Regions from separate parts of the Streptomyces sp. NBC_01267 genome, predicted to be linked through region 2. Evidence: riboswitches for the same ligand, from Rfam matches in the RefSeq annotation. Region 2 holds a riboswitch; the other holds the start of a gene.
What was found. A riboswitch is a leader RNA that binds a small molecule or an ion and turns the genes downstream of it on or off. The one in region 2 is predicted to bind glycine.
Positions count from the first base shown of each region.

Region 1: it holds a riboswitch for glycine, as region 2 does, so the genes downstream of both, gcvT (glycine cleavage system aminomethyltransferase GcvT) here and gcvP (aminomethyl-transferring glycine dehydrogenase) in region 2, are expected to answer to the same signal.

Region 1 is NZ_CP108455.1:5,657,782-5,673,500, forward strand. It holds gene OG709_RS25915 (phenazine antibiotic biosynthesis protein) at 1-922, opposite strand, end outside; gene OG709_RS25920 (MmgE/PrpD family protein) at 912-2,345, opposite strand; gene OG709_RS25925 (cyclase family protein) at 2,348-3,163, opposite strand; gene OG709_RS25930 (HpcH/HpaI aldolase/citrate lyase family protein) at 3,160-4,038, opposite strand; gene OG709_RS25935 (CaiB/BaiF CoA transferase family protein) at 4,028-5,233, opposite strand; gene OG709_RS25940 (cytochrome P450) at 5,763-6,980, shown strand; gene OG709_RS25945 (L-serine ammonia-lyase) at 7,054-8,421, opposite strand; gene glyA (serine hydroxymethyltransferase) at 8,589-9,851, opposite strand; gene gcvH (glycine cleavage system protein GcvH) at 9,862-10,242, opposite strand; gene gcvT (glycine cleavage system aminomethyltransferase GcvT) at 10,310-11,425, opposite strand; glycine riboswitch at 11,571-11,666, opposite strand; partial or broken gene OG709_RS25965 (AAA family ATPase) at 11,795-12,472, shown strand; gene OG709_RS25970 (enhanced serine sensitivity protein SseB) at 12,565-13,299, shown strand; gene OG709_RS25975 (enhanced serine sensitivity protein SseB C-terminal domain-containing protein) at 13,427-14,200, shown strand; gene OG709_RS25980 (ABC transporter permease) at 14,572-15,570, shown strand; gene OG709_RS25985 (ABC transporter substrate-binding protein) at 15,615-15,719, shown strand, end outside.
Region 2 is NZ_CP108455.1:991,521-1,007,239, forward strand. It holds gene OG709_RS04675 (DUF5999 family protein) at 51-254, shown strand; gene gcvP (aminomethyl-transferring glycine dehydrogenase) at 385-3,270, opposite strand; glycine riboswitch at 3,457-3,556, opposite strand; gene OG709_RS04685 (PRC-barrel domain-containing protein) at 3,689-4,060, shown strand; gene OG709_RS04690 (DNA polymerase IV) at 3,982-5,466, opposite strand; gene OG709_RS04695 (MerR family transcriptional regulator) at 5,533-6,099, opposite strand; gene OG709_RS04700 (bifunctional nuclease family protein) at 6,264-6,737, opposite strand; gene ftsR (transcriptional regulator FtsR) at 6,791-7,534, opposite strand; gene OG709_RS04710 (FHA domain-containing protein) at 7,552-8,418, opposite strand; gene OG709_RS04715 (DUF881 domain-containing protein) at 8,570-9,394, opposite strand; gene OG709_RS04720 (small basic family protein) at 9,400-9,732, opposite strand; gene OG709_RS04725 (DUF881 domain-containing protein) at 9,729-10,652, opposite strand; gene OG709_RS04730 (mannose-1-phosphate guanyltransferase) at 10,751-13,246, opposite strand; gene OG709_RS04735 (CDP-alcohol phosphatidyltransferase family protein) at 13,359-13,967, opposite strand; rRNA gene rrf (5S ribosomal RNA) at 14,124-14,240, opposite strand; rRNA gene OG709_RS04745 (23S ribosomal RNA) at 14,320-15,719, opposite strand, start outside.

The sequences.
Region 1 (15,719 bases), 4.7 Mb from region 2:
ACTCGACCTGTTCGCCGGTCGCGGGGTCCACCACCCGGAAGGTCACCACGGGGCTGCGGGTGTCGTAGACGATGTCCTCGTCACGGGAAAGACCGGCCCGTTCCGTCGTGCCCTCCAGGATCAGGGCGCTGCTGTACCGGCTGAGCATCCGCACGCCGGGGAAGTACTCGTACTCCAGCTCGAACCGCTCGTCGATGGTCATGTGCGCGCCGCCCCAGAAGATCAGGTCGACCTTGTCCTTGATCAGCTTGGTCAGCTCGGGGCGGCGGGTGCACGCCTGCAGCAGCGGCGGGGTGATCACCAGCAGACCGATGTCCTGGGTGGCCATGACGTGCTCGATCTGGTCCAGGACGTGCTCGACGTAGGCGGCGACCTGCTCGGTCTCCCCACGGGCGATCAGTTTCTTCACCCAGCGCGGGTCCAGGTCGATGCTGAACTTGACGATGTTCTCCCGCTCGACCAGGAAGTCGTAGAACACGCCGATCTTGTGCGGACCGGTGGGGGTGGCGACCAGGATGTGCGCCCTGCGGCGGCCCGCGAACTGCGGGCCCTTGCGCAACCGCTCGACGGCCGCCTCGATCCAGTCCGGCATCAGGATGATGCGCTTGGGGGCGCCGGTGGTGCCGCCGGTCTCGAAGACGTGCGGAGCCGGCGGGTTCGGACCGTACCCGCGCGGCACGAGGTCCTCGACCGGGACGTCGCGCAACTCGTCCACCACGTTGGGGAACTTGCGCAGATCGTCGAACGTGCCGACCTCGGTGAGGGGATCGAAACCGAGGGTCCTGGCCCGGCGCAGCCAGAACGGCGAGCCGGTGTCCTCGCCGAAGTGCCAGCGGACCGCGGTCCGCAGGTACTCGTCGGCATCCCACGGGTCGACCGCCGGGTCGAGGATCTTCCATACGGTGGTGTCGTCACCGGCCATCGCGGGCCTCCGTACTGGTAGTTGCCAAGGTGATCAGACGCAGGACCGTGCGCGCGGTCGCCGGACCCGTCAGGCTCCGGATCTCCTCGCGCAGGGCGCGCGAGGTGGCCCCGTCGCACCGGGTCCGGGTGCCGAGGTCGAACTTGAGGTCCAGCTCGGCCTGGGACAGCGGCCGGTGCGGGCCGCCCCGATTGGTCATCACGGCCACCCGCTCGGTACGGCCGTCGCGCAGTCTCGCGGTCAGGATTGTCGGGAACTGGCCGGGGAAGTCCGCCGTGCACGCGGCGTCGGCGTGACAGCTGACCTTCGCCGCCAGCGCCAGTACCTCGGGCCGGCAGGCCGCCTCGTCGGTGAAGTCCTCCAGGTAGAGGCCGAGTCCGCCGCCTCCGACCAGTGCGGAAGCGATCGTGTACGGACCGGAGAACGCGGCCGCGTAACCACTTTCCGGCACAGCCTTGACGGCCGGTGGTTCGGCGATGGTGCGCAGCACCGGCTGCGCCACCCCGGCCTCGATCGCGACGATGTCGTCCGGTGTCACGCCGCGTGCCCGCAGTTCCAGGGCGGCGTCGATCCCGGTGTGCGTGAAGTGATTGCACGGATAGGGCTTGATGTGCAAGGACTCCGAGTACCAGTGCGCACCCAGGCCCGCGGTGACGATCTCCGGTACGGCGCGGTCACCGCAGAAGGCCTGGAAGAACCCGAACCGGCCTTCCAGCACGGTCGGCGGACCGGTCAGACCCGCGGTCGCGAGCTGCGCGGCGGACACACCGCAGTGCGCCGCCCACCCGGTGTGGATCCGCTTGACACTGCCGCCGGTCCGGTTCGCCTCCAGCACCCCGGATCCCATGCTCGCGGCGATCGCGACCGCGTCGGCGAGGGTGCCCGCGTCGCCGCCGGACAGCATCGTGGCGGCGACGGCCGACCCGATCGCACCGCAGATGGAACTCGCGTGCTGGCCCCGCTCGAAGAAGATCGAGTTGCCGAATTCCCTGTCGTAGCCGGCCATGCCCAGCCGCACACACACCTCGACCCCCACGGCGACGGCGTCGAGCAGTGCGGGCCCACCGGCACCGGTCTCCTCCGCGACGGCCAGCGCGGCCGGCACGACCGACGCGCTCGGGTGCAGCACCGACGGCAGATGGGTGTCGTCGAAGTCCATGCAGTGCGCCAGCGTGCCGTTCACGAAGGCGGCGCTGCCCGGGGGAAACCGCTGCGACCGACCCACCACGGTGGCCACGTCGGCGCTGCCCCACCTGCCGGCCACCTCGGTCACCAGATCGGCGACCGGCTGGTCGGCCGCCAACATCATGTTGCCGACCGTGTCCGACACCGCCCGCACCGCGCAGGAGCGCCGGCCGGCCGGCAGACCGCCGCGCGCCACGGACTCGGCGTACTCGCCGACGACGTCGACCAGTCCACGCACCGTCACACCTCGCTGACCGCGGCCAGCGGCCGGACCGGCGACCCCGTGCCACCGACGATCTTCAACGGGGACAGGACGAAGGTGAACTCGGCGACGCCCCGCTCGGCTATCTCCGTCAGCCGCATGTGCTCGATGATGTGGATCCCGTTGTCCACCAACAGGATGCGGTGCACCGGCATGGTGGCATGGCCGACCTCGGGGTGCACCTGCTCGAAGGCCGTGGTGTCGGAGCCGGCCGCGACGATCCGGTGCGAGGCGAGCCACTCGGCGGCGTCCGGGGTCACGCCCGGCACACCGCTGGCCGTGCCGAGGTAGGTGTCCGGAGCCGACCACCACGTGCTCCACCCGGTGTTGACCAGGCACACCCCACCCTCGGACGGCGCCACTCCGGCGCGCTTCGCGGCGGCGGCGAGGTCGTCGGCGGTGATGCCGTGATGGGCGGGCAGGCAGTCCACGCCGTGCAGGGCGGCGACGTCCAGCAGCACCCCGGGCACGATCATCGGCGTGATCGTGTCCACGCCGTGCACGGAGAACCTGCCGCCGGTCAGGGCGTCCGCGCAGTCGACGCCGCCGTGCAGCTTCCCGTCCTGGGAGACGTGGGCCAGCGCGTCGACGTGGGTGCCGACGTGGCCGCCGGTGACGATGAGCTCGTTGGCGGCGGACCCGCCGTCGGGGCGGACCATGTCGCCGTGCCGGCGGGCCAGCGACATCCGGAAGCCGGGATGGTTGGGCGAGCAGGGGATCCCGTTCGCCAGCGGCTGGGCCAGGTCGTAGATCCGCAGTCCCGTTCGGACAGCGGTGAGCAGAGCATCGGTCATGACGCCTCCGTCATCAGGTTGAGCGCGTCGGCCAGGGACAGCGTCTGCTTGGCGTTGGCGATGATCGGGGGAGCGACCAGCCTGCCCTGGGGAGTGAGCACGACCGATGCGTTGTTCGCGAGGGCGAGGTCGGCCGCTTCGCAGATCTCCTGGGCGTCCTTGATCTCGCCGGTGGTGGGCGTGTAGACGTCGTGGATGATCGGCAGTTGGTCGGGGTGGATCGCCATCCGGCCGATGAAGCCGAGGTTCTTGCCGTGCACGCTGGAGCGCAGCAGCCCTTCGAGGTCGCGGGGCTCCGGCCACACGCTCTGGCACGGGCTGGGCAGGCCGGCCGCCCTGGACGCGATGATCACCCGGGCCCTGCCGGCGTCCATCGTCGGGCCCTCCAGCCCGGTGCGCAGGTCCGCACGGAGGTCGGACTCGCCGAGACCGAGCATGGTCACCGCCTTCGACGCGGTGGCCAGCCCGTAGACGTTCTCCAGCGCGTGCGCGGACTCGATCAGCAGATGGATGGTCGCCGAGCTGCCCAACTGCTCCAGCACCGACGCCACTTGGCGGACATCGTCGGGGTGGCGCGTCTTCGCCATCCGGACGCCTGCGAGTCCGGCGCCGACGACGGCGGCCACGTCGTCGAGACAGCGGCCGGTGCTGATCCCGTTGACCCGCACATAGGTCGGTTTGACGGTCGGCTGAGCCGTGCGGCACGCGACGATCTCCCGCGCGCGGTCCTTCTCCCACGCCGGCACGGCGTCCTCCAGGTCCAGGATCACCGCATCGGCCTGCGAGGCGTAGGCCCGCTCGATCCGGTCGGGCTGGTGCCCGGGTACGTACAGGCAGCTCCGGAACACCGGACGGCTGCGCGGGTCAGGTTCCACTGGTCGTGCCCTGTTCTGCCGACAGACGCGCGAGCAACTCGTCGGTGTGCGCCCCCAACGGGGGGCCGGCCCACCGGACACGACCGGGCGTCTCCGACAGCCGGAACGGCACGTTCTGCATCAGTACCGTGCCCAGTTCCCCGTCAGGGACGCGGACCGCGACCTCCCGGGCCCGGAAGTGCGGATCGTCCAGCACGTCGTCGACCTCGTAGACCGGGGCGACGGCCGCCTCGGCACGGTCGAACGCCGCGACGACCTCGTCCCGGTCACGGTCGGCGATCCAGCCGCCGACGAGTTCGTCGATCAGCGTCCGGTGCCGGACACGGCCGGTGCCGGTGGCGAACCACGGTTCGTCGACCAGGTCAGGCCGGCCGACAAGAGTGATCACCCGTTCCGCGACGGACTGCGCGGGCGCCGACACCGCCACCCAGGTGCCGTCGGCGCAGCGGTAGACGTTGCGTGGAGCGTTGTTGGTGGAGCCGTTGCCGACCCTGGCCGGCTTGGCCTTCGCCTTGTCGTAGCCGGTGATCTGGGCACCGAGCGCGCCGATCACGGCCTCGGTGATCGCCACATCGGCGATCTGGCCACGGCCGGTCCTCCCCCGCGCGTGCAGGGCGATCATGCAGGCCAGCGCCGCATGCAGCCCGGCGAGGGCGTCACCGAGGGGGAACGGCGGCAGCAGCGGAGCGCCGTCGGGCTCACCGGACATCGACGCGAGCCCGCTCATCGCCTCCGCGATCGTGCCGAACCCCGGCCGGCCGGCGTACGGACCGTCCTGACCGAACGCCGTCACCCGGGTGACCACCAGCGCGGGATTGGCCTCCCGCAGCACATCGGGGCCGAGGCCCCAGCGTTCCAGTGTGCCGGGGCGGAAGTTCTCGATCAGGATGTCGGCGTCGCGAACCACGGCGAGGAACCGGTCCTTGTCCTCGGCCCGCTTCAGGTCGAGCGTCACGCACTTCTTGTTGCGGTTGAGCACCTTCCACAGCAGGGGGACGCCGTCGTGGGACTGGCCGAAGCGGCGCAGGGGGTCACCCGAGGGGTGCTCGACCTTGATCACCTCGGCACCGAAGTCGGCGAGCAGCTGCGCCGCGTACGGACCGGCGAACAGCGTGGAGACGTCCACCACCGTGATGCCGGAGAGCGGCATCCGGGCGCAGACCGAGTCGTCCTGTTGCCCGCCCAATGGGATCACCGTGCTTTCCGTCGACGCGACGCAACGCCGGAGCACGGCCGCGAATGAATTGCTCCCTGTTCACGGCTCTCTGTTTCACGCGGAGCGTGTAATTTCACGCGGAGCGTGTAACCGGGGAAAGCCGTTCGCGGATCTTTCCTGTCTCGAAAATTCCTGTGCGCGACACTTGTCGGTGGAATCTTCAGAACCACTGTCGGCGGTCCAGTGGATTCGGTCAAGCTCATAATTTCGATGTACTCGATCGCATGGTGCGATCCAATGCCCAGTCCGCCTGGAACCAATCCTTCTGGGGCGTTCCTGGGGTGGGCCGCGCGCTGCCGGGTGTATTTCGCGTATCCGGCTCATGGATCGCATCATGCGATCCGGTGAATCGGAATAATCAGCTTGACCGTATCGGTGCGACCCTCGACAGTGGTCCTGGTGATTATGTCGAACGGTAATTTACGTTCGAGCGCGAAGATATTGGAAATCCGTTGAATGGGGCGTCGTCAGCGAAATGATGTGACCCATCGGTCTGGAGCTGCCCCGCATGACGGACGCCCACCTCACCTCCCGTACGGAAGTCCGCGACTTCCCGGTCACCAGGCCGGATTCCTGTTCCTTCGACCCCGACGAGACCTACACCCGGCTGCGCGCCGGGGAGCCCGTGTCGCTGGTCCGCTGCCCGGCCGGGATGACCGCGTGGCTGGTCAGTCGGTACAAGGACGTGCAGGACGTACTCGCGGATCCGCGGCTGAGCTCACGCGGCGCGGGTTCGAATCACATGCTGCCGTCGTTCGACGGAGGAGACCCGGTCCCGGGCTTCATGATCCAGCTGGACGGCGCGGAGCACGCGCGGTTGCGGCGGCTGCTGATGGGCGAGTTCACCATGCGGCGGGCGGAGGCGCTCCGGCCGTACATCCAGAAGATCACCGATGAGCACATCGATGCGATGCTCGCCGGGACGACCGCGGACCTGGTCCGGGACTTCGCCCTGCCGATCCCGTTGCTGGTGATCTGCAAGATGCTCGGCGTGCCCTACGACCACCACGAGGCGTTCCGGCGCGACAGCCAGGTACTGATGGGCTTCGATTCCGACGAGGCGACCCGCGACGCGGCCGACCAGCGGCTGGACGGCTACCTCGGCGAGGTGATCGGGCAGCGGCTCACCGAGCCGCAGGACGACCTGCTCAGCCGGCTGATCGACCGGGGCAACGAGACCGACCGGCCGCTGACCACGCAGGAGTTGGTCACGCTCGCCAAGCTGCTGCTGGTCGCCGGACACGAGACGACCGCCAGCATGGTCGCACTGAGCACGTTGGTGCTGCTGGAGAACTCCGGCCGGATGGCTGCGCTGCGTGCCGCGCCGGACACCATCGGCGCCGCCGTGGAGGAGCTGCTGCGCTATCTCTCGGTGATCCAGTTCGGGCTGCTCCGGTACGCCACCGAGGACCTCTCCGTCGGCGGCACCGCGGTGAAGGCGGGAGAGTGGCTGGTCGCCGCGGTCCCGTCGGGCAACCGGGACGAGAGTGTCTTCCCGGCCCCGGACACCGTCGATCTCGGCCGGCAGGCCCGCACCCACCTGGCGTTCGGGTTCGGCGCGCACCAGTGCATCGGCCACCAGCTGGCCCGGATCGAGCTCCGGATCGCGCTCGTCACGCTGCTGCGCCGGGTGCCGGGGCTGCGGTTGGCGAGGCCGTTGACGCGGTCCGACTTCAGGCTCAACGACATCGTCTACGGCCTGCGGAGCATGCCGGTCGTCTGCTGACGACCGGGCCGGGCCCCGCCGCGCGAGGGCGCTGGACACGAAGGAGCCGGGACCGCGTCAGGGGCCCGCTCTCTCAACACTCGATGATGTTCACCGCGAGCCCGCCGCGCGCGGTCTCCTTGTACTTGACCGACATGTCCGCGCCGGTCTCCTTCATCGTCTTGATGACCTTGTCCAGGGAGACCTTGTGGCTGCCGTCCCCGCGCATGGCCATCTTCGCCGCGGTGACGGCCTTGACCGCCGCCATCCCGTTGCGCTCGATGCACGGGATCTGCACCAGACCGCCGACCGGGTCGCAGGTCAGGCCCAGGTTGTGCTCCATGCCGATCTCGGCCGCGTTCTCCACCTGCTCGGGGGAGCCGCCGAGCACCTCGGCCAGCGCGCCCGCCGCCATCGAGCAGGCGGAGCCGACCTCGCCCTGGCAGCCGACCTCGGCGCCGGAGATGGAGGCGTTCTCCTTGAAGAGCATGCCGATGGCGCCCGCGGAGAGCATGAAGCGGACGATGCCCTCCTCGTCGGCGCCGGGGATGAAGTTGATGTAGTAGTGCAGAACGGCCGGGATGATGCCCGCCGCGCCGTTCGTCGGGGCGGTGACGACCCGGCCGCCCGCCGCGTTCTCCTCGTTCACGGCCATCGCGTAGAGGGTGATCCACTCCATCGCACGGGCCAGCGGATCGCCCTCGGCGCGCAGCTGGCGGGCCGAATTGGCCGCGCGGCGGCGGACCTTGAGGCCGCCGGGGAGGATGCCCTCGCGGGACATGCCGCGTGCGACACAGGCCTGCATGACGTGCCAGATGTCGAGGAGCCCGGAGCGGATCTCCGCCTCGGTGCGCCAGGCCTTCTCGTTCTCCAGCATCAGCGCGGAGATGGACAGCCCCGTCTCGCGGGTGAGCCGCAGCAGCTCGTCGCCGGTGCGGAAGGGGTACTTCAGCACGGTGTCGTCGAGGACGATGCGGTCCTCGCCGACGGCGTCCTCGTCCACCACGAAGCCGCCGCCCACCGAGTAGTACGTCTTCTCCAGGAGCGTGGCGCCTTCGCTGTCGTACGCGAGGACCGTCATGCCGTTGGCGTGGTACGGAAGTGCCTTGCGCCGGTGCAGGACCAGGTCCGCGTCGAAGTCGAAGGCGATCTCGTGCGCGCCGAGGATGTTGATGCGGCCGGTGCCGCGGATCTGGTCGATGCGCTCGTCGGCGTGCTCGACGTCGACCGTACGGGGGGACTCACCCTCCAGGCCGAGGAGCACCGCCTTCGGGGTGCCGTGTCCGTGGCCGGTCGCGCCCAGCGAGCCGTACAGCTCGGCGCGCACGGTGGCCGTGTGCGCCAGCAGACCCTCGTTCTTGAGGCGGGCCGCGAACATCCGGGCGGCCCGCATGGGGCCGACCGTGTGGGAGCTGGACGGGCCGATGCCGATCGAGAACAGGTCGAAGACCGATATGGCCACGGGGACTCCTAGATCTTGGTAGACGCCTTTGTCTGCCGGGGTGGTGCAGAGAAGGGGTACACGGTGCGGGGCACCGCGCTCACTGTTCAGTGTGCGGGTGCCCCGTGGTTCGTACAAAAACGTACGGTTTACAGCGTACGGATAGTGAACGTACCGATGTGGTGCGTTTACTTCAGGCCGGGGTACAGCGGGAGCTTCTCGGCCAGCGCGGTGACCCGGGCGGCCAGCGCCTCCCGGTCGTATGCGGGCTTCAGCGCAGCCGCGATGATGTCGGCGACCTCGGTGAAGTCCTCGGCCTGGAAGCCGCGGGTGGCCAGCGCGGGCGTACCGATCCGCAGACCCGAGGTGACCATCGGGGGGCGCGGGTCGTTCGGGACCGCGTTGCGGTTGACCGTGATGCCGACCTCGTGGAGACGGTCCTCGGCCTGCTGGCCGTCCAGCTCGGAGTCGCGCAGGTCGACGAGGACCAGGTGCACGTCCGTGCCGCCGGAGAGGACCGAGACGCCGTGCTCGGTGACATCGGGCTGCACCAGACGCTCGGCCAGGATGCGGGCGCCGTCCAGGGTGCGCTGCTGGCGCTCCTTGAACTCCTCCGTCGCCGCGACCTTGAACGAGACGGCCTTGGCCGCGATCACGTGCTCCAGCGGGCCACCCTGCTGACCGGGGAAGACCGCGGAGTTGATCTTCTTGGCCAGCTCGGCGGTGGAGAGGATCACGCCACCGCGCGGGCCGCCCAGCGTCTTGTGGGTGGTCGTCGTCACGACATGCGCGTGCGGGACGGGCGACGGGTGCAGACCCGCGGCGACCAGGCCCGCGAAGTGCGCCATGTCGACCATCAGGTACGCGCCGACCTCGTCCGCGATCTTGCGGAAGGCGGCGAAGTCCAGCTGGCGCGGGTACGCGGACCAGCCGGCCACGATCAGCTTCGGCCGGGACTCCCTGGCGAGGCGCGCGACCTCGGCCATGTCGACCTCGCCGGTCTTCTCGTCGACGTGGTACGCGACCACGTTGTAGAGCTTGCCGGAGAAGTTGATCTTCATGCCGTGGGTGAGGTGCCCGCCGTGCGCGAGGTTCAGACCCATGATCGTGTCACCGGGCTTGATCAGCGCGAACATCGCGGCGGCGTTCGCCTGGGCACCCGAGTGGGGCTGTACGTTCGCGTGCTCGGCGCCGAAGAGCGCCTTGATGCGGTCGATGGCGATCTGCTCGATGACGTCGACGTGCTCGCAGCCACCGTAGTAACGGCGGCCCGGGTAGCCCTCGGCGTACTTGTTGGTGAGAACCGAGCCCTGGGCCTCCATGACCGCGACCGGGGCGAAGTTCTCCGAGGCGATCATTTCGAGGGTGGACTGCTGGCGTACCAGCTCGGCGTCGACAGCGGCGGCGACGTCCGGGTCGAGCTCGTGGAGGGAGGAATCAAGAAGCGACATGAAGGAGTCCCTAGTTGCCGGCGGAGAAAGCGTCGTACTCGTCGGCGGAGAGCAGATCGTCCGGCTCACCGGTGACGCGCACCTTGAACAGCCAACCGCCCTCGTACGGGGCGGTGTTCACCAGCGACGGGTCGTCGATGACGTCCTGGTTGACCGCGGTGATCTCACCGGTGACCGGGGCGTACAGATCGCTGACCGACTTGGTCGACTCCAGCTCGCCGCAGGTCTCGCCCGCGGTCACCGTGGAGCCGGCCTCAGGGAGCTGGGCGTAGACGACGTCACCGAGCGCGTTGGCCGCGAACTCCGTGATGCCGACCGTCGAGACGCCGTTCTCGGCGACCGACAGCCACTCGTGCTCCTTGCTGTAACGCAGCTGCTGGGGGTTGCTCATGACCTGATTCTCCTGGATGCGGGGGAGTGCTGATGAACGGTGGTCTTACGGGCTGAGATGGTGTGGGTCACTTCTGGCGCTTGTAGAAGGGGAGCGCCACGACCTCGTACGGCTCATGCGTACCGCGGATGTCCACGGCCACACCGGACGTACCGGGCTCGGCGTGCGCCGCGTCGACGTACGCGATGGCGATCGGCTTGCCCAGGGTGGGCGACGGTGCGCCGGAGGTGACCTCGCCGACGACCTGGCCGTCGGCGACGACCGGATAGCCCGCACGGGGGACCCGGCGGCCCGAGGCGATCAGCCCGACCAGCTTGCGCGGCGGCGCGGCGGCGGCGCGCTCGGCGGCGGCTTCGAGGGACGTACGCCCGACGAAGTCCCCCTCCTTCTCGAACTTGACGACCCGGCCGAGACCGGCGTCGAACGGGGTCAGCGCGGTGGTCAGCTCGTGGCCGTACAGCGGCATGCCCGCCTCCAGCCGCAGCGTGTCGCGGCAGGAGAGCCCGCACGGCACCAGGCCCACGGCCGCGCCGGCCTCGGTCAGCGCCTGCCAGAGCTTCTCGGCGTCGGACGGGTCCACGAACAGCTCGAAGCCGTCCTCGCCCGTGTAACCGGTACGGGCGATGAGCGCCGGGACACCCGCGACGGTGCCGGGCAGGCCCGCGTAGTACTTCAGCCCGTCCAGATCGGCGTCGGTCAGCGACTTCAGGATGCCGGGGGACTCCGGGCCCTGCACGGCGAGCAGCGCGTACGCGTCCCGGTCGTCCCGCACCTCGGCGTCGAAGCCCTCGGCGCGGGCGGTGAGCGCGTCCAGCACGGTCTGGGCGTTACCGGCGTTGGCGACGACCATGTACTCCTGGTCGGCCAGCCGGTACACGATCAGGTCGTCCAGGATCCCGCCGTCCTCCTGGCAGATCATGGTGTAGCGGGCGCGGCCGGCGCCCACGGTGCCGATGTTGCCGACCAGCGCGTAGTTCAGCAGGTCCACGGCCTGCGGGCCGGTGACGGTGATCTCGCCCATGTGGGAGAGGTCGAAGAGCCCGGCACGGGTCCGTACGGCGTTGTGCTCGTCGCGCTCACTGGCGTAGCGCAGCGGCATGTCCCAGCCCGCGAAGTCGGTCATGGTCGCACCCAGCGAACGGTGCAGGGCGTCGAGTGAGGTGAGACGGGGGGTGCTGCTCATATGCGGTGCTCCCGGGGCATGACAGGTGAGGACGATTCCTCCCCATCTGTCATCGGAACCTGAGAGGTTCGCCGGCGCCTGTCGAGAGGGCGCGGCTTGCACCTTGGGTGGGACCGCACCAGGGCGGCCCGCTTTTCAGATCTGCCTCGTCCGCGCGGTACGGGGCCTGAGAGATTACAAGGGAGGGACTTGCTCCTTCGGCGCCCCGACCAGTGGTCGGGGACTCTCCCGCGCGGATTCGAACGGCCTGTATGGAGTTGGCGCGCACATCATCGCATGCCCGGACCGGCAGCGAACCGCCCGTATCGCATTACTCTTTCTTTACCCTTCGTGGGCAGGTAGCCGGGGGGCCCGACAGGGGGAGTGCTCATGAACGGGCAAGGCCAGGGGCAGCACGTCCACAGCGCGACCGGCGGACCGCGGCCGGTGCCCGTGCGCCCAGGGCCCCGCCCGCGTACGGCCGGGGGCGACCGTACGGTGTCCACGGTCCGTGATCTGCGCGAGCGGGCCGGCCGCAGCCCGTACGGCCTGGTCTTCGCCGCCGGGGACGTGGTGGTCGTGTCGGGGCTCCCGGGCAGCGGCAAGTCCACCTTGTTACGGCGGGCCGTAGCCCACCGGATCGACTCGCAGGACGCGCGGGAGCGCTGGGAGCGCCGGATGCCCCGGTCCCTGCCGTACTGGACCTACCGGCCGCTGGTGCGGACCACGCACTACCTCGGGCTGTGGCGGGCCCTGCGCTCCGGTGACAGCGTCGTCGTGCACGACTGCGGTACGCAGTCCTGGGTGCGCGGACTGCTGGCCCGCGCGGCCCGGCGGCGCGGGCGCGCCCTGCACCTGCTGCTGCTCGACGTGGCGCCGGAGGTGGCACGGGCGGGACAGGCCGAGCGGGGCCGCGGCGTCTCGGCGTACGCCTTCGCCAGGCACCGCAGAGCGGTGGCCGCGCTGGTCCGGGACGCGGAGCGTGAACTGCTGCCCGCCGGGTGCGGATCCGCGGTGCTGCTCGACCGGGACGCGGCAGCGGTGCTGCGCCGCATCGGGTTCGCGGACGGCCGGAACGACGGCCGGAGTGACGACCTCGCGCACCGGGTCGTTAGGGTCGTCCGGCAGACGACCGGTGAGAAGGGGATACCTCGGTGGACATGGCATGGCCGGGCAATGAGCTCGAAGAGGTACTGGCCGCTTCGATCGGCAACCCCGAAGCGGGTGGCCGGCTGATCGAGGTGCTGGGGCGCAGCAGCGTCTGGGTCCCGCTGCCCAACGGCGGTGGGAACGACAGCAGTTCGCTCGATCTGCCCATGCTCGACATCGAGGGCGCGGCGTACGTCCCGGTCTTCAGCTCCGAGGCGCAGTTCGTCCGGTGCATGGGCTCGCACTTCTCCTTCACGGTGGCTCCGGCGGTCGAGTTCGCCCGCGGGCTGCCGCCGCAGGCGGGCATCGCGGTGAACCCGGGCGGCGCCGTCGGCATGCCGCTGCCGCCGCCCGCCGTGGCCGAGCTGTGCCGGGCGGGACACACCTCGCTGGACGGCCCGGCGACCGGCGGCAGGGTGCGGCTCTTCGAACCGGACTGGCAGGAGGAGCCCGTCGACTTCCTCTCCGCTGCGGCGGGCGAGTTCGAGGAGACGGGCGTGGTGCGCTCGGCCCGCCGGGCACTCGCCTCCATCGAGGGCGGCGACCCGGTCCTCTTCGTCGGCGTCGAGTTCGCGACCTGGGACGGCGCGGGCCGGAACGCCCCGATGGACGCGCTCGGCCGGGCACTCGGCCGGGTCGCGGTCCCCTGGCCGGTCAACCTCGTCCTGCTGGACGTGGCACAGGACCCGGTCACCGACTGGATGCTGGAGAAGATCAGGCCCTTCTATGTCAGGTCCGCGTCGTAGGGGGTGACCGGGCACGGACCGGCCTAAGCTGGTTGGATGCGTGGAATGACCGGTGGGCGGGCGGCCGGTGGGGTTGCCTCCCGGCGGTAGCCGGGGGAAGGCGGATCGAAGAGGGGCGGAACCCAGAGTGAGTGCGTCGGGCACGGCGGCGGCCGGGCAGGTCGAGCACATGCTGCGCCAGGTGACCCCCGGGCGGTACGACGCCTACGAGGCACTGCTGCACGCACTCGCCGACAGCCAGGTCTGGATGCTGCTCTGGCACGGTCAGGCAGGAGCACCCGACGCCCAGTACGGGAACATGGAGATCGAAGGCCTCGGCTACGCCCCCTGCGTGACCTCCGCCCAGGAACTCGCGGTCTCCGGCTGGAACCGTTCGCACGAAGTGGTCACCGGGCGCGACCTCGCCCGGTCCCTCTACCCGGACCGCTGGGGCATCTGGCTCAACCCGCACGCCCCCGGCGGCGGTGTCGGCATCCCGTGGACCGATCTGCGCCGGATCGCCACCGGCCTCGACCGGATGCCCGCCGGGCCGCTCCGGCTGTCCGAACCGGCCATCGACATCCCGCAGTTCTACGCGCTGCTCACCCAGAGCGCCCACCACACGCCCGCGGTCCGCTCCCTGCGCCGCGTCTGGGTGCAGCCCGCGCTCGGCACGCCCTATCTGGCCATCGGTCTCGATCTGTACGACACGAGCCAGCAGTCCATCGACTCCGTGCGGGCGATGATGCAGCAGTCGATCGCCGCCGTGCCCGAAGGGCTGCCCGTCTCGACCGTGGCGATGTCCGACGAGTACGACCCGGTCGGGATGTGGCTGCGCGCCAACTCCCGTCCGTTCTACGACCGCGAGGCCCAGGTGGCGCCCGCACCGGCGGCCGGGTACGGGTACCCGCCGGTAGGCTGACCGTCCCAATTAAAGCGCCGATAGCGCCTGTTGGGCGCCATGTCCGATCTGCGGGATTCGTACGCAGGTTTACCGCTCAGCCGCCTCCGACGTCCGGATAACGGAAGCTCATTGAGCGCATCACGTTTGCGCAAACATTCCCCGTCAGGTCTGGCGGGTGATCGCAACCGCCATGAAGACTCCCCGCTAACGCGCATCGTCGTGTCCGTGTGCGACATGCCGCTGAGGACCCGTCCGGTGCTTCAGCACAGCGGCATCAACTCAGCTCAGTGACACCACCAGTGGCATCACCCGATGCGCTTCACGCACAGCAGCCGCCACCGCGGCAGGTACGGGCCGGCCACCACCGGCCGGGAGGGGTCTAAGGCACTGTGACCGCACCGATCGAGACCACCGGAGCGACTGCCGAAGCGCAGCCGGAGGCAGTACTCACGGGGGCCACGCAGAGCCAGATCGAGGGCCGGTCGCTCGGCCGGATCGCCTGGACGCGCTTCAAGCGGGACAAGGTCGCCATGGCGGGCGGCATCGTCGTGCTCCTGCTGGTCCTGGTCGCCATCCTGTCCAAGCCGATCCAGGCGATGTTCGGACTCGACCCCAACAGCTTCCACCAGAGCCTGGTCGACCCGACCCTGCTGGCGCCCAAGGGCAGCTTCGGCGGCATCAGTTGGAGCCATCCGCTCGGCGTCGAACCGCAGACCGGCCGGGACATCCTCGCGCGCATCATCGAGGGTTCCTGGGTCTCGCTGGTCGTCGCCGCAGGGTCCACGCTGCTCTCCGTCGTCATCGGCGTCGTGATGGGCGTGGTGGCGGGCTTCTACGGCGGCTGGGTGGACAGCGGCATCAGCCGGCTGATGGACACGTTCCTGGCCTTCCCGCTGCTGCTCTTCGCGATCTCCATCTCGGCCTCGCTCCAGGGCCACGCGTTCGGCCTGGACGGTCTGACGCTCCGTATCGTCGTACTGATCTTCGTGATCGGCTTCTTCAACTGGCCCTACATGGGCCGGATCGTCCGCGCGCAGACGCTGAGCCTGCGGGAGCGGGAGTTCGTCGAGGCGGCCCGTTCGCTGGGCGCGCGCGGCCCGTTCATCCTCTTCCGCGAGCTGCTGCCGAACCTGATCGCGCCGATCCTCGTCTACTCGACGCTGCTGATTCCCACCAACATCCTCTTCGAGGCGTCCCTGAGCTTCCTCGGTGTCGGTATCGCACCGCCGCAGGCCTCCTGGGGCGGCATGTTGTCCACCGCGGTCGACCTCTACCAGGTGGACCCGATGTTCATGGTCATTCCCGGCATGGCGATCTTCATCACCGTGCTGGCCTTCAATCTGCTGGGGGACGGGCTGCGTGACGCACTCGACCCCCGTGGCAAGTAATCGCGGCCGTGCCGCACCGGACAACCGAGGGGGCTTTCCTCACGATGAACAGCAGGAAGACGGCAGCGGCGATAGCCGTGACGGTGGCGCTGGGACTGGCCGCGACCGCCTGTGGCAGCAGCGACAGCGGCAGCGGAGGCAGCGGCGGT
Region 2 (15,719 bases):
CCGCATCGAGCCGCAGGACACTCACCACAACGCAGCGAAAGAACGCATCCATGTGCCAGCACCAGCCATCCTGCCCGTCAGCCACCTCCGCCGACCGTGAGGCCGCGATCCTCGTGGCGCACCACCCGGAGCAGGGCTGGAGTCTGTTGTGCAACGGCGTCCTCGTCTTCGAGGACACCGGCGAACTGCTGCCGGACGGGCAGATCATCGCCCCGCACCGCCCACTGGGTGCGGGGCTGGCGACGGCCGCCTGAGCTCCGGGGCGCGGCACGGTCCGCGCGGGGAGACCGAGCAGGCACGACTGTCAGAAGCGACGAAGCCACACCGGAGACGACGAAGGGCCGGCCCGGGAGACATCCCCGAACCGGCCCTCATGCATGTCCGTCAGCTGTCGTACTCGTCCAGCGGCGGGCACGAGCACACGAGGTTACGGTCGCCGAAGGCTCCGTCGATACGGCGCACCGGCGGCCAGTACTTGTCGGCGGGCGACACCCCGGCCGGGAACACGGCCTCGTCCCTGCTGTACGCGTGGTTCCACTCACCACCGAGCGCGGCGGCCGTGTGCGGAGCGTTGCACAGCGGGTTGTCGTCCGCCGCCCACTCCCCGGACGCCACCTTCTCGATCTCGGCACGGATCGCGATCATCGTGTCGCAGAACCGGTCGAGTTCCGCGAGGTCCTCGCTCTCGGTCGGCTCGATCATCAGCGTCCCCGCCACCGGGAACGACATCGTCGGCGCGTGGAAGCCGTAGTCGATGAGGCGCTTGGCGATGTCGTCGACGCTCACCCCGGTCGCCTTCGACAGCGGGCGCAGATCGACGATGCACTCGTGCGCCACCAGCCCGTCGGGGCCGGTGTAGAGCACCGGGTAGTGCGGCTCCAGCCGCTTGGCGATGTAGTTGGCGGCCAGCACGGCGACCTGAGTCGCGCGCTTCAGCCCCTCGCCGCCCATGAGGCGCACGTACGCCCACGAGATCGGCAGGATGCCGGCCGAGCCCCACGGTGCGGCCGAGACCGGGCCCACGCCCGTCTCCGGGCCCGCGGTCGGCTGGAGCGGGTGGTTGGGGAGGTACGGCGCCAGGTGGGCCCGTACGCCGACCGGGCCGACGCCGGGGCCGCCGCCGCCGTGCGGGATGCAGAAGGTCTTGTGCAGGTTGAGGTGAGAGACGTCCGAGCCGAATTTGCCGGGCTTGGCGAGTCCGACCAGCGCGTTGAGGTTGGCACCGTCCACGTACACCTGGCCGCCCGCGTCGTGGACGGCCGCGCAGATGTCGGTGATGTGCTCCTCGAAGACGCCGTGCGTCGACGGGTAGGTGACCATCAGGACGGACAGTTCGTCGCCGTACTTCTCGATCTTGGCGTGCAGGTCGTCGACGTCGACGTCGCCGTCCTCGCGGGTCTTGACGACCACGACCTTCATACCGGCCATCACGGCGCTGGCGGCGTTGGTGCCGTGCGCGGAGGACGGGATGAGGCAGACGGTACGGCCGGTGTCGCCGTTGGCCCGGTGGTACGCGCGAACGGCCAGCAGACCGGCGAGTTCACCCTGCGAACCGGCGTTGGGCTGCAGCGAGACCTTGTCGTAGCCGGTGACCTCGGCGAGCCGGTCCTCCAGCTCGTGGATGAGCGTCAGGTAGCCCTGCGCCTGCTCCACCGGGGCGAAGGGGTGGATCGCACCGAACTCGGGCCAGGTCACCGGTTCCATCTCGGTGGTGGCGTTCAGCTTCATGGTGCAGGAGCCCAGCGGGATCATGCCCCGGTCCAGCGCGTAGTCGCGGTCCGCGAGCTTGCGCAGGTAGCGCAGCATCGCGGTCTCGGAACGGTGCTGGTGGAAGACCGGGTGGGTGAGGACGGCGTCCTGCCGCAGCAGGGCGTCCGGCAGCGCGTCGGCGGTCCGCTCGTCGAGCGCCGCTATGTCGCCCTCGACGCCGAAGGCGGACCAGACGGCGGTCAGTTGGGTACGGGTCGTGGTCTCGTCGCAGGAGACGGACACCAGATCCGCGTCGACCCGGTACAGGTTGACACCGGCCGCGCGGGCGGCGGCGACGACCTCGTCGGACTTCCCACCGGTCCGTACGGTCAGGGTGTCGAAGTACGCGCCGTGCACGACGTCGACGCCCGCGGCACGAAGCCCCTCGGCGAGGATCGCCGCGTAGCGGTGGGTGCGCCGGGCGATCTCGCGAAGGCCGTCCGGGCCGTGGTAGACCGCGTACATCCCGGCCATCACCGCGAGGAGCACCTGTGCGGTGCAGATGTTGCTGGTGGCCTTCTCGCGGCGGATGTGCTGCTCACGGGTCTGGAGCGCCAGCCGGTAGGCCTTGTTGCCGTCGGCGTCCACCGAGACACCGACCAGCCGCCCCGGCAGGCTGCGCGCGAACTTGTCCTGTACGGCCATGAACCCGGCGTGCGGACCGCCGAAGCCCATCGGGACACCGAAACGCTGGGTGGTGCCCACCGCGATGTCGGCGCCGAGTTCACCGGGCGAGGTGAGCAGGGTCAGCGCCAGCAGATCGGCGGCGACGGTGACGATCGCGCCGAGCTCGTGGGCCTGCTCGATGACGGGCCCGATGTTCTGTACCCGGCCGGAGGCGCCCGGGTACTGGAGGAGCACGCCGAAGACGCCGCGCTCGGCCACCTCGGCCGGGATGCCGTCGCTCAGATCGGCGACGACGACCTCGACACCGGCCGGTTCGGCGCGTGTCCTGATCACCGCGACGGTCTGTGGCAGCGCGTCGGCGTCGACGAGGAAGACACCGTGCTTGACCTTGCCGACCCGGCGCGCGAGCGACATCGCCTCGGCTGCCGCGGTGCCCTCGTCGAGCAGCGAGGCGCCCGAGGTCGGCAGACCCGTGAGGTCGGCGACGACGGTCTGGAAGTTGAGGAGCGCTTCGAGACGGCCCTGCGAGATCTCCGGCTGGTAGGGCGTGTACGCCGTGTACCAGGCGGGGTTCTCCATGACGTTGCGCAGGATCACCGGGGGCGTGAAGGTGCCGTAGTAACCGAGCCCGATCATCGGGGCGAGCACCTGGTTGCGGTCGGCGAGCGAGCGCAGCTCGGCGAGCACCTCGGCCTCGGTACGTGCCTCCGGAAGGTTCAGCGACTCGGCACTCTTGATCACGTCCGGCACTGCGGCCGACGTGAGCTCGTCCAGAGAGCCGTAACCGACATGGGCGAGCATCTTGGCCTGGGCGCCGGCGTCGGGCCCGATGTGGCGCTGCTCGAAGGGGGTGCCACGCTCCAGCTGGGAGAGCGGAATGCGGTGGGCGGTCATGGCGGAGGCCTCCTGGTCGATACGACCTGCGAGGGGTACCACGGCACGGGTACCCGGACGGCCTCCCCCTCTGTCATCTCAACCTGAGAGTTTCGCCGGCAGTCGATCGACGTGCCGACTTTCACCGTCGGTGAGGAAGGGATCCGGACGTGCCCGCCCGGCGCCCGCCCTGCTTTCCAGAGTGACCTCGTCCGTGCGGTACGTGTGCCTGAGAGATTCCGGGGAGGATTTGCTCCTTCGGCGCCTTCGGAAGAACTTCTCCGAAGGACTCTCCCGCGCGGGGTCAGTAGCCAATGGCCAGCCTACCAGCGAGATAGATCGCGCTGCGTTCGAGTGGCCGAAGCCCCGGATCTGCACTTCTGTAGGGGTGATCACCTCCCCGGTGACCAGAGAGACGTTGCGATCAGTTGGAGGGACCGTGCAGACCGACATCGATCCGCGCAGCCTGATCGGCCGCAAGGCGTTCGACCGCAATGGCAACAAGATCGGCACGGTGGACGAGGTCTACCTCGACGACGCCACCGGGGTACCGGAGTGGGCCGCCGTACGCACCGGCCTCTTCAGCCGTGACGCCTTCGTCCCGCTGGAGCCGAGCGAAATGGTGCAGGAGACCCTTCGGGTGCCCTTCGACCGCGCCCTGATCAAGGACGCCCCGGACTTCGGCGTGGGCCGCCATCTCTCCCCGGAGCAGGAACTCCAGCTCTACCACCACTACGGCCTGGACGTCTCGGCCCCCGCCGCGCCCCCTCCCCCGGACCGGGACTTCGGGCGGCTCGCGAGCGACGACTGACGGTCCTGGCCGGTCGGCTCCGACGCCCCGTCCGGGACGACCGGCACCAGCGGCAACGGGTCCGACGGCTCCAACTCGGGGTCGTCGATCCGGAAGGTCCGCACCCGGCCGGGCGCAGTCGAACCAGGTTCCTCGAACCGGACCGTCACCCGTCCCACCCCGCTCCCCTGCACCCACCCGGCCCCGTACACACCGTGGTGGACGTCGTGCCCGGCGAGCCAGTGACGTTCGGGGGGCGGCTGCGGGCCGGCGCCGGGCACCTCCACGGTGTCCGCGCCCGCCGCCGCTTGCTTCTCGTCGGTCGCCGACGTCTCCAGCACGGCAGCCCGCTCGGTGGCGGCCTGCGCGAAGAGATCCTCCTGGGTGAAGTCCGCAAGACCGGTGACGCCCACACCGAGCAGCCTGACGCCGCCGGTGGTGTCCACCGACTCCAGCAGCCGCCCCGCCGCCTCTCGCACGACCTCCGGGTCGTCCGTGGGCCCCCGGAGGGTCTCGGAACGCGTCAGGGTGGAGAAGTCGTACCGCCGGACCTTCAGCACGACCGTCCTGCCCGACCGCCCGGCGGCCCGCAGCCGCTCCACACACCGGTCGGCCAGCCGTACCACCTCCAGCCGCACTCGCACCCGGTCGTGCAGATCCACATCGAAGGTGTCCTCCACGGAGACCGACTTGGTGTCCCGCTCGGCGACCACCGGCCGGTCGTCGTGCCCGATCGCCATGCGGTAGAGGGAACCGCCGTGGGCCTTGCCCAGCAGACGTACGAGCTCGTCCTCACCGGCCTCGGCCAGATGGGACACCGTGGTCATCCCGGCCCGCCGCAGATGCTCACCGGTGGCAGGACCGACGCCCGGCAGCGTCCGCACGGTCAGCGGTGCGAGCAGCTCCCGCTCCGTGCCCGGTTCGATCAGGACCAGGCCGTCCGGTTTGGCCCGCTCGGAGCCGATCTTGGCCAGCATCTTGGACCCGGCGAGGCCCACCGACCCACTCAGCCCGGTACCCGCCAGGATGTCTCTCCGCAGCTGCTCGCCGGTACGCAGCGCCGACCTGCTGTCATCGGCCACCCCGCCCGCCTCCAGGTCCACGAAGGCCTCGTCCAGGCTCAGCGGCTCCACCAGCGGGGAGAGCTGCCCCAACAGCTCCATGACCTGGTTGCTCACCTCGCGGTACAGGGCGAAGCGAGGCACGAGGTACGCGGCGTTCGGGCAGAGCCGCCGCGCCTGCGCCATCGGCATCGCCGAGTGCACCCCGAACCGCCTGGCCTCGTACGAAGCAGTGGAGACGACGCCCCGGGGCCCCAGCCCGCCGACCACCACCGGTTTCCCGCGCAGGCTCGGCTTCGCCGCCTGTTCCGCGGCGGCGAAGAAGGCATCCATGTCCAGATGCAGGATGGTGGGCGCGGCTCTCACACCACCGATGCTGCCTCACGGCACTGACAATCGGGCGGTGCGCCGCTGACAGCGGTCCGGGCGGGGTCAGACGGCCCGGTTGCGCCGTCTGGCCAGCTCGTCGGCCGGGTTGTGCCCGATCAGGGTCTCGCCGGTGTCGACGCGCTCGCCGTGCAGCTGTGAGAGCGCGCTCTCCACATCACGCCACACGACCCCGACGGCGATACCGAAGATCCCCTGGCCCCCCTGGAGCAGCCCCACCACCTCGTCGGGCGAGGTGCACTCGTACACCGTCGCGCCGTCGCTCATCAGCGTCACCCGGTCGAGATCCAGGGCTCCGCGGTCCCGGAGATGGTGGACTGCGGCGCGGATGTTCTGAAGGGCGACGCCTGTGTCCAGGAACCGCTTCACGATCTTGAGAACGACGACATCCCGGAAGCTGTACAGCCGCTGGGTGCCGGACCCGTGCGCCGGCCGCACACTCGGCTCGACCAGCCCCGTACGCGCCCAGTAGTCGAGTTGCCGGTAGGTGATACCTGCCGCCGCGCATGCGGTCGGCCCCCGGTAGCCGACGGTGTCGGTCGTGGGTTCGGCTGCTGAGCCGTGAAGCGGATACGTCCCGCCCGCCGCCGTACCGTCGCCGCTGCTTCTCACGCCGACCTCCGTCCTTGACCTGCCCTCTCGACGGTAGGCAGTCACTTGAGGTGCGTCAACGATCGCCACACTCGGCACGCCGAGTGATAATCACCCTAAGAGTGGTTTCGCGTGCCCCGCTTCGGGGAAAGGCTTGCCGAATGCGCGGGCACCCCCGCCGAGCCTCACTGGCTGTTGGTCCCGAAATCTTCCGGCGAGATCTGGTCGAGGAATTCGCGGAACTTCTCCACCTCGTCCTCCTGCTCGTCGGGGATCGCGATTCCCGCATCGTCGAGGACCCCGTCGCTGCCGTAGATCGGAGTCCCGGTGCGCAGGGCGAGCGCTATGGCGTCGGACGGCCTGGCACTCACCTCGACCCCGCTCGCGAAGACCAGCTCCGCGAAGAAGACCCCGTCGCGCAGGTCGGTGATGCGCACTTCGGTGAGCTCCTGGCCGACCGCCTCCAGGACATCCTTGAAGAGGTCATGAGTCAGCGGCCTGGCTGGAGCCATGCCCTGCTGGGCGAAAGCGATCGCGGTCGCTTCCCCAGGGCCGATCCAGATAGGGAGATACCGGTCGCCTCCCACTTCACGCAGGAGCACGATCGGTTGGTTGGAGGGCATTTCCACCCGGACACCCACAACGTCGAGCTCGTTCACACAGCAACCCTAGGACGTGCCCGGCAGGTTTGGGTAGTCGGGCTCCCCCATGATCAGTACAACCGGACCCCGAGAGAGGTCTGTACCAGCGCCGCGTGCAGCCGTACCGTCAGCGCCGCGAGCTCTCTCGTGGTCGTCTCCGCATGCACTCTGGTCTGCGGATTACGGTTCAGCCGGAGCGGGGCCACGACCTGTTCGATCAGCCCGGACTCACGATCGGCCGCGGCCTTCATGGCCCGGAGATGACGGGGCTCCAAACCAAAACGGCCCAGTTCGGCCACAAGCCTGGCCACGTTCACGGCCTCGGCGTCGTAACCGCCCTCGGGCACCGGCGCGATCAAACCGTACGACTCCCACTCGGCAAGGTCCTCCGCCCCGATCCCGGCGGCAGCGAGCAGCTCGTCGCGGCCCACCCGGGTGGCCGTGGGACCCCCGGACCCGTCGTCCGGCGCCCCGTCGGCGCGCGCCAGAGCGGCACCGGGCGCGGGAAGCTGGATCTGCTCCCCACGGCCCAGCGCGTCGAGATGGTCACGGATGACCCTCAGTGGCAGATAGTGGTCCCGCTGCATCCTCAGGACCTGAGCGAGCCGCTCGACGTCCGCCGGACCGAATTTCCGGTACCCGGAGGACGTGCGCTGCGGCTCGACCAGTCCCTCGGCCTCCAGGAAGCGAATCTTGGAGATCGTGACCTCGGGAAACTCGTCCCTGAGCAGATTGAGCACCGTGCCGATACTCACCAGCCGGTCGCTCTCGGTGGCGGTGCCCCGATCGGCACCGCCTGTCGATGAATGCAGCATGGACCTTCCCTGAGGGGTCACACGCCCCGCTGGCTCGCGTAGAAGACCAGCCGGTACTTGCCGATCTGCACCTCGTCACCGTTGGCCAGCGCGACAGCGTCGATGCGCTCACGGTTGACGTACGTGCCGTTGAGGCTGCCGACGTCCGAGACGGTGAAACCGCCGTCGGCACCCCTGCGGAACTCCACATGGCGCCTTGAGACGGTGACGTCGTCGAGGAAGATGTCGCTCTGCGGATGACGGCCCGCTGTGGTCAGCTCACCGTCCAGCAGGAAGCGGCTACCGGAATTCGGACCGCGACGCACCACCAGCAGCGCAGAACCCGGCGGCAGAGCGTCGACGGCCGCCTGGGCCTCGGGCGAGAGCGAAGGCGAAGCGGTCTGCCCCGTCACCTCCGCCTCGTACGCCTCAAGTCCGGAGATGGAGATCGTCGAAGTGGTCTCCGAGGGCCGCTCGGGCACTCCGGCCCGCAGCGGCGCCCCGCAGTTGGAGCAGAACCGACTGGCCTGGGCATTCTGGTGGCCGCACCTCGTACACACCGGCATGGACGCATCCTCCTGCCGCGACTGCCCCGCGTGGGCATTGGTTGCGTACGGATCCGAGGGAAACCCTCGACCCGCACTTGAGGTTGACGCTTCACCAAAACCTATGCGCCCCTGACCGGCAGGGTCAACAGACGACGCACCCTGATCACCCGAATTGTCCCGGCCGGGCTGACCCACCTCGTCACGGAACAGCGGGCGGTCCACGCCCTGGTCCTCGCCCTCCACATGGCGTGGGGCGCGGTGACGTGCGTTTTCCTCACGTGCACTCTTGCCGAACAGCTTCCCAAACAACTTCACGGGCGATTCCCCTTGACTGAAACAGACCCGCCCGTGGGGCAGGACGAACTCTCAATGAACACACCTGCCGAACCGGACATCCTTACAACGTCCGTATCCCCCAGACAGTTTCCACCACGCACCCCGCTTCTGGTGCGCCGACCCCCCGCAACCTCATCCCCTTGTCCCGCAGCCCTCAGGCTCCCCCGTGCCACTACGAGGAGGACCGAGCGTAGTCAGGCTGCTTCGCCGGTCGCAAGGCGTCCACGACGATCTTCTCAGCAGGTGTCACAGTGGCTGTGGCCTGCTCCTTCTCCAGAGTCTGCACCACGCCGCCCGGAATATTCAGCGCGGGCTCAAGATCCGCGGGTTTACCGATCACCTTGAAGCTGTACGGGGCGCCGACCTTCTTCCCGTCCACCCTGACAGCGCCGCCCGCGTCGGAGAAGTATGTATCCCCCACGACCCGGACGTCATTGATCTGGATCGCCTCGGCACCGGCCGCACGCAGCTCCTGGATCGTGTCGAGCAGCATGTCCGCCTGGACCGTGCGGTGCGGGTCGTTGATGACGAGGGTGATGCCCGGCCCCTGTGCTGCCACCGTGCCTGCCAGGATGCCGAGTTGACGTGCTTTCTCGCTCGTCTGCTTGCGCGCCTCCTCGGCCTGGTCCGAACTGCTCTCCAACTCGGAGCGCTGGCTCTGCAGACGCTGCTTCTCGTCCTCAAGACGCTGAGTGCGGTTGTCGAGCTCGTCGAGGATGCGCACCAGGTCCTCCTGACGTGCGCCGCGGAGCGGGCTGTTGTCGCTGTTCGAGCGGACCTGGATGGCAAGACCCAGTCCGAGCACGAACAGCAGTACAGCGACGATGAGTTGAGCCCGTGTGACGCGTGGCGGCCACAGCGCCGCCATCATTCGCCGACGACCGGTCATGCCCTCGGGCGGTCCCGGAGTCTCCTCCGCCCCCTGCTCACCGGCAGGCTGCTCGGGGAACTCCTCAGGAGATTTCCCGGGGTTCTCCTCGTTCGGTTCGTTGCTCATCGGCCTCACGCCCGGAACACGTGCCGGCGAATGGCCGCCGCGTTCGAGAAGATGCGGATGCCGAACACGACCACCACACCGGTGGACAGTTGCGCCCCGACACCGAGCTTGTCGCCGAGGAAGACGATCAGCGCGGCGACCACGACGTTCGACAGGAAGGAGACCACGAAGACCTTGTCGACGAAGATCCCGTCGAGCATGGCTCGCAGGCCACCGAAGACCGCATCGAGGGCCGCCACGACGGCAATCGGCAGATAGGGCTCGACCATCGCCGGCACTTCGGGCCTGACCAACAGTCCGACCACGACTCCGACGACGAGGCCAAGTACGGCGATCACGATGTGCCCTTCCCTGTGTCGGCCGCGCTCTGGTCCTTGCCGGCGGCCTTCGGCTGTGCTGTGCGTACGATCAGGCTCGCGGCGGCAGGAAGGCGCACGTCGTCCTGGCCGGAAATGCTGGTGCGGATGCCGTAGCTGTCCTTCAGTACCTTCAGGTACTGTCCGTCGGCGCTGTCCTGGAATTTGCTGATCAAGTGCTTCCTGTCCCCCACCGCCAGCACCGTGTACGGAGGCACCAGCGGTCTGTTGTCCACCAGTATGGCGTCACCTGCCGCACGGATCGCCGACAGGGCGGTCAGCCGCTGCCCGTTGATCGCGATCGCTTCGGCGCCGGACTGCCAGAGCCCGTTGATGAATTGCTGCATGTCCCGGTCGCGGACCCGGCCCGTGTCGGAGAAGCCGGTGCTCTCCCGCGGCCCGCCACCGCCACCCTGGTCGGTGCCCTTCGCATCGTCGATCACGAGCTTCACGCCCGGCCCGTGAACCGCTGTCGCGCCGGAGAGCAACGCCACCAGCTCGCCCTGGTCACCGCCGTGCTTCTGCAGCGCCTTGCGCTGCCGCGCGCCGACCTCGTCACGGAGCCCGTCCACCTTCTTCTGCTCCGCGTCCGCGGACGAAGTCTCGGACTCGATACGGTCGATGAGCTCCTGGCGTTCTTTCGCCACCACCGGCGCCGTCACCCGGGCCTGCGCCGCACCGACCGTCACGACGACCGCCGCAAGCACCAGCCCGCCGGCGAGACCCAGCTTGGCCCGCAGCGAACGGGGCATCCCCGCACCGCCCTCGGCCCTGCGCCGGGCGGTCGCCTCCGCATAGCCGTCGTCGAGACTGTGGTCCATCACGTTGGTCAGCAGCGACATCGACGCGTCGGGGCGCGGGGACGGAGAGGTCGCACTCCGAACGGGGGGCTGCTGCGGCATGCCGCACATCGTCGCACGCCGCAGCAGGTGGTTCCCAACGGGCCCGTCAGTGTGCCGGACAGCCCGGGGTCAGGCCGTCCGGCACACCCGCTACAGCCTCACTGGCCTCCGCCGTCCACGATCGTCGACCACTCGTCCAGCAATGCCTGAGCGGACGCGTCGTCCGGCCCCTCGGCCCACAGATGGGTGACAGCCTCGGCCGGGGCCGGCAGCACCATGACCCAGCGGCCGTCGGGCTCGACCACCCGTACGCCATCGGTCGTGTCCACGGAACGGTCCGCCGCCGCCTCCACCACGCGACGCATCACCAGCCCCTTCACGGCCCACGGGGTCGCCAGGTCGCGCCGCAGCACGTGGGCGCGGGGGATCCGGGCGTCGATCTGGCTCAGAGTCAGCTGCGTACGTGCGACCAGCCCGATCAGCCGGACGAATGCCGCCGCCCCGTCGAAGACGCTGCTGGACTCGGGAATGATGAAACCCCCGCGGCCGTCGCCGCCGAAGATGGTGGATTCCTCGCGGCCCACCCGCGTCAGGTCGTCGGGGGAAGTGGTGGTCCACTCCACCTGGGTCCCGTGATAGGCGGCCACCTGCTCCGCAATCCGGGTGGTGGTCACGGGAAGGGCCACCCGCCCGCTGCGCCGCTCGGCAGCGATGAGGTCGAGCATGACCAGGAGCGCACGGTCGTCCTCGACGATCCGCCCGCGCTCGTCGACGAGCGACAGCCTTTCGCCCACCGGGTCGAAACGCACCCCGAACGCGGCCCGTGCCGAGGCCACGATCTCGCCGAGCCGGACAAGCCCCGATCTACGGGTGTCCGCGGTCTCGGTGGGCCTGGACTCGTCGAGCCCGGGGTTGATGACAAGGGCGTCCACCCCTAGGCGACCGAGCAGACTGGGCAGCACGAGCCCGGCGCTGCCGTTGGACGCGTCGACCACGACCTTGAGACCCGCTTCGGCGATCCCCGTGGTGTCGACGTTACGGAGCAGAGAGCCGGTGTACGAATCGAAGACGCTCGCCGGGAAGTGCAGGTCCCCGATCTCGCCGGGGAACGCCCGGCGGTACTCCTGCCGGGCGTACACCCGGTCCAGCTTGCGCTGTCCACCCTGCGAGAGGTCGGCGCCCCGCTCGTCGAAGAACATGATGTCGACGGAGTCCGGGACGCCGGGCGACGTACGGATCATGATGCCGCCGGCACTTCCGCGCGCGGTCTGCTGCCTCGCCACCGGCAGGGGCACGTTCTCCAGGTCCCGCACTTCGATCGCGCTGGCCTGAAGGGCGGAGATCACCGCTCGCTTGAGTGCGCGCGCACCACGCGAGTGGTCACGTGCCGTGGTGACCGTGGAGCCCTTCTTCAGCGTGGTGGCATAGGCGCCTGCGAGCCGCACAGCGAGTTCCGGCGTGATCTCGACGTTGAGGATCCCCGAGACTCCCCTGGCGCCGAAGAGGTGCGCCTGGCCACGGGATTCCCAGATGACCGAGGTGTTGACGAACGCACCCGCCTCGATGGTCTTGAACGGGTAGACCCGCACATTCCCCTGGATGATGGATTCCTCGCCGACAAGGCACTCGTCACCGATCACGGCGCCGTCCTCGATGCGGGCCGCTCGCATGATGTCGGTGTTCTTGCCGATCACGCAGCCCCGAAGATTGCACTGCTGCCCGATGTACACGTTGCCGTGAACAACAGCTTTGTGCAGAAAGGCGCCGGACTTCACGACGACGTTGGAACCCACAACGGTGTGTTCCCGGATCTCCACATCGGCTTCCACCTTGGCGTAGTCGCCGATGTACAGCGGCCCTCTGAGCACGGCGTCGGGGTGCACCTCTGCCCCTTCGGCCACCCACACCCCGGGAGAGATCTCGAAGCCGTCGATGTCCACGTCGACCTTGCCCTCAAGCACGTCCGCCTGGGCCTTGACGTAGCTCTCGTGCGTGCCCACGTCCTCCCAGTAGCCCTCGGCGATGTAGCCGTAGACCCGCTTCCCCTCCTTCATCAGCTGAGGGAAGACATCGCCCGACCAGTCGACCGGCACATCGGCCTCGACATAGTCGAAGACCTCGGGCTCCATGACATAGATGCCGGTATTCACCGTGTCCGAGAAGACCTGCCCCCAGGTCGGCTTCTCCAGGAAGCGCTCGACCTTTCCCTCTTCGTCGACGATCGTGATACCGAATTCCAGCGGATTCGGTACGCGGGTCAGGCACACCGTGACGAGTGCGCCCTTCTCCTTGTGGAAATTGATGAGATCCGTCAGGTCGAAGTCGGTCAGCGCGTCACCGGAGATGACCAGAAAAGTATCGTCCTTCAGCGCCTCTTCGGCGTTCTTGACGCTTCCGGCGGTGCCGAGGGGCTTCTCCTCGTTGGCGTACGTGAGCTCCATGCCGAGCTCCTCGCCGTCGCCGAAGTAGTTCTTCACGAGTGAGGCGAGGAACTGCACGGTGACGACGGTCTCGCTGAGCCCATGCCGCTTCAGTAGACGCAGCACATGCTCCATGATCGGTCGGTTGACCACGGGCAGGAGCGGCTTGGGCATGCTTGAGGTCATTGGGCGAAGGCGAGTGCCTTCGCCGCCAGCCATCACGACGGCCTTCATGTCGGGGCGCCCTCCTTGAAGAGACGACAGTCCAGCCGACTTCACCCGTCCGGTGAGGACACTCGGGCGTCATACGCAGTCCGGCCACGCTGCACGGCGCGCATCGACGAGTTCAATCGGCTGCTACGTCCGCCTTCACGATCCGGCGGACCTGTACCACATACAGGATTCCTGCCCACCAATAGAGTGTTGTACCCCATCCTGCGAACGCCCATCCGAAAACAGACGCAAGAGTGTTGAGCCAACCGCTTCCGTCGCTGAGCAAGAGCAACGGGAACGCATACATCAAGTTGAACGTAGCCGCCTTGCCCAGAAAGTTCACCTGGGGCGGCGGATAGCCGTGTCTGCGCAGGATTCCCACCATGACCAGCAGCATGAGTTCACGGGCCAATAGTGCCGCCGTCAACCAAATCGGCAGGATCTCCCGCCAGGTCAGGCCGACCAGAGTGGAGAGAATGAAGAGACGGTCCGCGGCTGGATCGAGCAGCCGTCCCAGGTTGCTGATCTGGTTCCACCGGCGGGCAAGCTTGCCGTCGAGATAATCGCTCACACCACTGAGCATGAGCACCAACAATGCCCAGCCATCGCTCTTGGGCCCACCGAACTCGGGACGGAGAATCAGCCACAGGAAGATGGGGACGCCAACCAGGCGAGCCATGCTGAGAATATTGGGGATGGTGAGTACCCGGTCCGTCTGAACACGGGTCTCCTGGACCTCCACCCGGGGGCCTCCTGTGAGGAACGTACGAACGATGCCCCCTGACCTTACCCTCAGCCGCGGCCGGCCGGGCACAGGGGTCGACTGCTGAAGGAACAGCGCCTGAACGCAAAAATGCCTCAACCCCCGGACAAAGTCCGGGGGTTGAGGCTAAAAATTGTTCGGCGGCGTCCTACTCTCCCACAGGGTCCCCCCTGCAGTACCATCGGCGCTGAAAGGCTTAGCTTCCGGGTTCGGAATGTAACCGGGCGTTTCCCTAACGCTATGACCACCGAAACACTATGAAATTAACCAACACCGGATAACAACACGGCCGTTCGTTATTTCAGAACTAACACAGTGGACGCGAGCAACTGAGGACAAGCCCTCGGCCTATTAGTACCAGTCAGCTCCACCCGTTACCGGGCTTCCACATCTGGCCTATCAACCCAGTCGTCTACTGGGAGCCTTAACCCCTCAAAGGGGGTGGGAATACTCATCTCGAAGCAGGCTTCCCGCTTAGATGCTTTCAGCGGTTATCCTTTCCGAACGTAGCCAACCAGCCATGCCCTTGGCAGGACAACTGGCACACCAGAGGTTCGTCCGTCCCGGTCCTCTCGTACTAGGGACAGCCCTTCTCAATATTCCTACGCGCACAGAGGATAGGGACCGAACTGTCTCACGACGTTCTAAACCCAGCTCGCGTACCGCTTTAATGGGCGAACAGCCCAACCCTTGGGACCGACTCCAGCCCCAGGATGCGACGAGCCGACATCGAGGTGCCAAACCATCCCGTCGATATGGACTCTTGGGGAAGATCAGCCTGTTATCCCCGGGGTACCTTTTATCCGTTGAGCGACAGCGCTTCCACAAGCCACTGCCGGATCACTAGTCCCGACTTTCGTCCCTGCTCGACCCGTCGGTCTCACAGTCAAGCTCCCTTGTGCACTTACACTCAACACCTGATTGCCAACCAGGCTGAGGGAACCTTTGGGCGCCTCCGTTACTCTTTAGGAGGCAACCGCCCCAGTTAAACTACCCATCAGACACTGTCCCTGATCCGGATCACGGACCGAGGTTAGACATCCAGCACGACCAGAGTGGTATTTCAACGACGACTCCACAATCACTGGCGTGACCGCTTCAAAGTCTCCCACCTATCCTACACAAGCCGAACCGAACACCAATATCAAACTATAGTAAAGGTCCCGGGGTCTTTCCGTCCTTCTGCGCGAAACGAGCATCTTTACTCGTAGTGCAATTTCACCGGGCCTATGGTTGAGACAGTCGAGAAGTCGTTACGCCATTCGTGCAGGTCGGAACTTACCCGACAAGGAATTTCGCTACCTTAGGATGGTTATAGTTACCACCGCCGTTTACTGGCGCTTAAGTTCTCAGCTTCGCCACACCGAAATGTGACTAACCGGTCCCCTTAACGTTCCAGCACCGGGCAGGCGTCAGTCCGTATACATCGCCTTACGGCTTCGCACGGACCTGTGTTTTTAGTAAACAGTCGCTTCTCGCTGGTCTCTGCGGCCACCCCCAGCTCACCGAGTAAATCGGATCACCAAGAATGGCCCCCCTTCTCCCGAAGTTACGGGGGCATTTTGCCGAGTTCCTTAACCATAGTTCACCCGAACGCCTCGGTATTCTCTACCTGACCACCTGAGTCGGTTTAGGGTACGGGCCGCCATGAAACTCGCTAGAGGCTTTTCTCGACAGCATAGGATCATCCACTTCACCACAATCGGCTCGGCATCAGGTCTCAGACTATGT